Regions from separate parts of the Janthinobacterium sp. B9-8 genome, predicted to be linked through region 1. Evidence: predicted binding sites of a transcription regulator. Region 1 holds the regulator's gene; the other holds the start of a gene.
What was found. The regulator FNR, encoded in region 1, switches genes on or off when oxygen is low (the NO sensors DNR and NnrR bind a similar motif). The targets are predictions, from matches to a motif close to TTGATNNNNATCAA.
Positions count from the first base shown of each region.

Region 2: the regulator FNR is predicted to act here: its motif matches at 1,320-1,333, upstream of frdA (fumarate reductase (quinol) flavoprotein subunit).

Region 1 covers NZ_CP014222.1:1,514,754-1,517,881, reverse strand. Annotated here, with positions in the region: gene VN23_RS06925 (efflux transporter outer membrane subunit) at 1-672, shown strand, start outside; gene VN23_RS06920 (hypothetical protein) at 743-1,462, opposite strand; gene fnr (fumarate/nitrate reduction transcriptional regulator Fnr) at 1,469-2,218, opposite strand; gene hemN (oxygen-independent coproporphyrinogen III oxidase) at 2,351-3,128, shown strand, end outside.
Region 2 covers NZ_CP014222.1:1,227,480-1,230,607, forward strand. Annotated here, with positions in the region: gene VN23_RS05445 (glycerophosphodiester phosphodiesterase) at 1-1,122, opposite strand, end outside; gene frdA (fumarate reductase (quinol) flavoprotein subunit) at 1,408-3,128, shown strand, end outside.

The DNA of each region.
Region 1 (3,128 bases):
TTGGCGCGCCAAGCGGCTAATGCGCAAACGGCGCTGACTGTTTTGGTGGGTGAAACGGTCAGCCTGCCTGCGGCCAATTTAAATGCAGAAGTGGTGCAGTTGCCCAGTGGCTTAAATTCTACCGTTTTGCTTGAGCGCCCGGATGTGCGTGCTGCGGAGCAAAAGCTGGTGGCGGCCAATGCCAATATTGGTGCGGCCCGCGCGGCCTTCTTCCCTAAAGTCACTTTAATGGGTAGTGGCGGTGTGGTGAGCAATGAGCTGGATGATTTATTCTCTGGCGGCAACCGTGCATGGAGTTTTTTGCCGCAAATCAGCCTGCCGTTGTTTGATGGCGGACGCCTAAGCGCTGGGGCTGACATTGCCGAAGCCCGCAAAGTGATTGCTGTGGCTGAATATGAAAAAGCCATTCAGCTGGCGTTTAAAGACGCCGCCGATGTGTTATCTGATCAGGTATGGCTGAGCAAGCAGCTAACAGCCCAGCAACGCCTTGCAGATCGGCAGGAGCAGCGCCTGAAACTTGCAGAAGCACGCTATGCATCGGGCTTGTCGGGATATCTGGATGTGCTGGATGCGCAGCGTGAGTTTTACGCGGCCAGCCAGGGACTGATCGAAACGCGTCGTGCTCGTTTAGCCGCATCGGCACAAGCGTTTAAGGCTTTGGGCGGAAAGTAATACGCGCTAGTTGATTGGTTTTATAAGCAAACAGCCCCAAATTGGGGCTGTTTTTTTATTGTTTGATAGATCAACTGTTTGGCTGGTGATGAGGTGCGGGCGTGTTTGCTCGGCTAAAAAACTGCATTAAAAATTGCGCTAGCGCAGCGGCGGGCTCTTGATGTTCTGGCAAACTGAAGGCGCTGAGCTGTGTGTGCACTGCTTGAAAAGATCTATTTTCTGCCAAAGCTAAATATTGCTGGCAAAGTGGCGCAATGGCTTGCCATTGTGCGGTTTGCAACTCGGCTAGCTTACTTAAATCGGCCTTGGGCGATGGCTTGCCATTTGGAAAGATGACTTTCCAGCTTTCAATAAGGGGCTGCATCATGATGTGCTGTAGCAGCGCCAAAAAGCTGGCTGCGCCTTTGCCGCCAGCATGCAGCCAGCTGTTGCGACCTGCCGGGGCTAAGGTATCGAGCAGAGGGGCGGCAAGCTGTAGGGCTGTGTCGTCGCCGCTGGCGGCCATCATCCAGCCTAAGTGTGCGGCGCACTGAGGCTCGCCAATCAGGGCCAGATCAATATGATGCCAGCCTTGTGCCTGCGCCCATTGAGCACTTTGCAAATAGCCTGCTAAATCAGCATGGCCTGCAGAAATAAGCAGGCCATTGTGAGGTAAAGGGGGGATTTGCGATTGCATATCAAGCGGCAGCAGCATGAGCTGTGCCATTTGCAAGGGTTTAAGCCGGGATTGCAATGACTCTAGAATGGCCGCTGGGGCAAGAAATAAAACAGGGCCATTGGATAGAGTCATAGTGGCTTATTGTTGGCAGTTGTTAATCAATTGTTTGAGTGCGTCAGGATTGAGAATTTCAATCAAGCGGTTTTGTACTTTAATTAAGCCGTTTTCTTGAAATTTCGATAATGAGCGGCTCACGGTTTCAAGTTTAAGGCCTAAATAGCTGCCGATTTCTTCACGCGTCATGCGCAAATGAAAGCTGCTGGCAGAATAACCACGGATGGCAAAGCGTTGAGATAAATTCAGCAAGAAGGCCGCAATGCGTTCTTCTGCTTTCATATTTCCCAATAAAAGCATCACGCCATGATCGCGCACAATTTCGCGGCTCATCATTTTATAAAGATGATGTTGCAAGATCGGTATGCGGCGGCTGAGTTCTTCCATATCGGTGAAGGGCAGCTCACAGACTTCGCTGTCTTCCAGGGCAATGGCATCACAGGTATGCAGATCAGAGCTAACCGCATCCATGCCCATGAGCTCGCCGGTCATATGAAAGCCGGTGACTTGCTCGCGGCCGTCTTCAGAAATTACGCTGGCTTTAAAGAAACCTAAGCGAATCGCAAACAGAGAGCGAAACGGCTCTCCTGCGCGGTAGAGCGCTTCACCGCGCTTAATCGGCTTGGCTTGGGTGATTAAGTGATCAAGCTCGCGCATTTCATCAGCGGAAAGACCAATCGGCAGACAAAGCTCACGCAAGCTGCAATTGACGCAGCTTTGGCGCAAGTGCTTGAGGCTAAGGTCACGTACTGGGATATGAGATGTCGGTGTCATTGGGCGTTTCAATTCGTGTTTTCGATATCAGCCACTGCAAGTTATTTCCAGTACAGATATTGATATCGATCAAGGTTATGAAAAATGAATCTAGGCAAGCTGCACTCATACGATGAATAAGGATGGAACAGTATGCTTCAAAATAATGCTACGGTCTTACAGCCACTTGATTTTGATCGAAACTTGATAAGCCAACACAGCGGAAAAGGGCCAAGGTACACATCCTACCCCACTGCGGATCGATTTGCTGTAATGGATGCAGATCGCTATGAGCAAAGTGTACGCCAGCAACAGCCCGGCATTGGAATAAGACCGTTGTCATTGTATTTTCACTTGCCCTTTTGCAATACTATTTGTTACTACTGCGCCTGTAATAAAGTCATCACAAAGGATCAGAGTAAGGCGGATCAATACCTCGATTATCTACTTAAAGAGGTAAAAATACAGGCGGCATTATTAACCAAGCGCGGCAAGATTTCTCAGTTGCATTTTGGCGGAGGTACCCCTACTTTTTTGAGCGATGCACAATTAACGCGATTAATGGACGGTATTCGTCATCATTTCGATTTAAAAGCTGATGGCGAGTTTTCAATTGAGATCGATCCACGCAAAGTCAGCGCGGCTACTGTAGCGCTTTTAGGGCAGATTGGCTTTAACCGCATGAGTGTGGGCGTGCAAGATTTTAATTTAGAGGTGCAAAAAGCGGTTAACCGTATTCAAACGGAGGAAGAAACTAGAGTTGTGATTGATGCTGCGCGTGCCAATGGCTTTAAATCAGTCAGTATCGACCTGATTTACGGTTTGCCGCATCAAACTCAGGCCCGGATGTATGAGACGATTGAGCGTGTCCTCACTTTGCGCCCGGATCGGCTGGCCCTGTATAGCTATGCCCATTTGCCCGAGCGTTTTA
Region 2 (3,128 bases), 290 kb from region 1:
TCTGGTAGCAACGGCTGTATCGCTAAAGTCAGAGAATACGCCATCTACCCCCAATGCGAAGTAGGTAAGGTATTCTGCCTCCGGGCTGCCTTTAAAATCAGCGGCAAGCAATTTGGCTTCGTTGCGGAAAGTAAACGGATGCACCAGTAGGCCTGCTTTGTGTGCATCTTGCACCACACTGGATGGGGGCAGGAGGGTAGCGTCGCGCTGGTCGATTTCTTTATCACCGTTAACGTCGATCTTTTTGCCATCCGCATCAGTTTTAAACTTCCAGCTGATCAAATAAGGCTTCCACGGGCCGATGCCATCCGCAAATTGCTTGATTTCTTTGAGGCCTGCTGGGCTTAGCATATCGGCAAAGCCGCGCGGGTCGTCGTTTACTACAAAATCGTAAGGTTTGCCCGAATCAATGCTGCCATCGGCACGCACATCGTTGCCATCAATTAAAAACACCAGTTTTACAGGTGTGAGCTTACGCAGTGTTTTAAGGTTGCTGGTTTCAAAAGACTGAATAAAAACAGGGGCATTTTTGCGGTTTAAATTGTATTTCTTAAGCGCGGCAATCAGTTTTTCTTCCAGTGGCAGGCCCAGTTGCTGATGCAGGGTGGGATGCTTGGTTTCCGGGTAAACCCCGATCTCACGGCCTGTTTCTTTTGATTTTGCTGCGCGTAAGGCCAGCACTTCATCAAAAGTCACAATTTCAAACTGCCCGTTATAGGCGGCAGAGCGATCAGCGCGGGGCTGAATGGCTTTGAGTGTTTTGATTTCGGCTAGGGTAAAGTCAAACGCAAACCAGCCTTCTTCTTCTACGCCATCAATTTTAAATTTACGTTTGCGTTCAGCAAATTCGGGGTGAGATGCAATATCGCTGGTGTCTTTAATATTGGGCTCGTGGCGCACGATCAGCACGCCATCTTTAGTGGAGACCAAATCAGGTTCAATATAATCAGCGCCCATTTCAATCGCTTTGCTGTACCCGGCCAGCGTATGGTCGGGTAAATATCCTGCAGCGCCACGATGCCCAAGTACCAAGGGTGGTTGACCCGTTAAAGTAGGCGCTGCCAACGCTTGCCCCGCGCCCATTGCCGCGATGATTGCCGCTAATACTGACCATTTTTTCATAACACGCCTCATTAAAAAAATAATAAATCAACAAAAAACAACGCAAAGCAACAGTGTTATGTTTTTTATAAAAGGATGCTATTGCTTTAAACCACAATGCGGATGGCGTGTTTGTGCGACGTGAGCCGTGCTCATAGATTTTGATGCGTTTAAAAGAAGCCCTTTCGTATTTATGACAATTGCGACTTATCACTCAGATGATCAGGATCAAGAAAGCTTTAAGTCAATGGCCCTACATTGATTGCTTCTGATTTGATTCGCCAAGCATGGCGTAGGCGTTGAGGTATGCGGGTATTTAAAGCGGATGTGGTGATTGTAGGGGCGGGCGGTGCGGGTTTGCGAGCGGCGATTGCCGCGGCCGAGGCCGACCCGACTCAAACGGTGGCGCTGTTATCCAAGGTTTATCCAATGCGCAGCCACACGGTGGCGGCAGAGGGTGGCTCAGCGGGGGTGGTGCAGGCGCACGATAGCCTAGAGCATCATTTTAATGACACGGTCTCTGGCGGCGATTGGCTGTGCGAGCAGGATGTAGTCGACTATTTTGTTGGCGAATGCACACGTGAAATGGTGCAGCTAGAGCATTGGGGTTGCCCGTGGAGCCGTAAGGAAGACGGCCATATCAATGTGCGCCCCTTTGGCGGCATGAAAATCGAGCGCACATGGTTTGCTGCAGATAAAACTGGCTTTCATATGCTGCACACGCTATTCCAAACCTCGATGAAATACCCTTCAATTACGCGTTTTGATGAGTATTTTCTGGTCGATTTAATCGTGGCCGATGGCCGCGTGCAGGGCATCTTGGCGATTGAAATTGCCAGCGGCGAATTTATTCTGATCGAAGCGGGCGCGGTGGTGATGGCCACCGGTGGTGCTGGGCGGGTGTTCCGCGAAAACACCAATGGCGGGATTGTCACAGGCGACGGCATGGCGGTTGCTTATCGCCATGGTGTGCCGCTGCGCGATATGGAGTTCGTGCAATACCATCCCACCTGTATGCCCGGTACGGGTCTGTTGTTTACCGAGGCTTGTCGTGGCGAAGGCGGCTTACTGGTGAATAAAGATGGCTATCGCTATCTGCAAGATTATGGCCTAGGCCCTGCCGAAGATAAGCCGCGCAATAAGGCGATGGAACTTGGCCCGCGCGACAGACTATCGCAAGCGTTCTGGCATGAAATGCAAAAAAATCGCACGATCGAGGGCCGCTATGGCGCGGTAGTGCATTTAGATTTACGTCACTTGGGCGCAAAAACACTGCACGAACGTCTGCCACAAATTTGCGAGCTGGCCCGCGAATTTATGGATATCGATCCGGTAACCCAGCCGATTCCTGTACGCCCTGCGGTGCATTACACCATGGGTGGCATTCCTGTTGATATCCACTGTGCGGCATCACTACCTGGGCTATTTGCCGCAGGTGAATGCTCCAGCGTGGGGATTCATGGCGCGAATCGTCTGGGTTCAAATTCACTTGCCGAACTTTCAGTGTTTGGCAAAGTAGCGGGCGAATCGGCCACGCGCTATGCCAAAAATGCCGCGCCTAAAAATAGCGATGCATTATTGAAATTGGCCGAAGCCGCGACCTTGCCTGCATTGCAAATCCGTCAGCAGGCGGGCAGCGAGCGTGCGGCCGATATCCGCCGCGAAATGGCGCAAACCATGGAAGACGGCTGCGGTATTTATCGCTTAGAAGCCAGCATGCAAGCCACTTGCCACAAATTAGCCGAGCTAAAACAGCGTTATCAAAATATCCGTGTTGAAGATAAATCCACCGTGTGGAATAGCGAATGGCTACTGGCCATCGAGCTGGGTTATCAGCTGGATGTGGCCGAGGCCATGGCGCACTCTGCGCTGCACCGGCGAGAATCACGCGGCGCGCATCAGCGCCTCGATGGCTTTGAAGAGCGCGACGATGTGAATTTCCTTAAACACTCCCTGGCGCATTACCAGGGCAGCGCAGCACCAACGCTCACTTACGGCGATGTAAAAATCACCCGCTCAGCACCCAA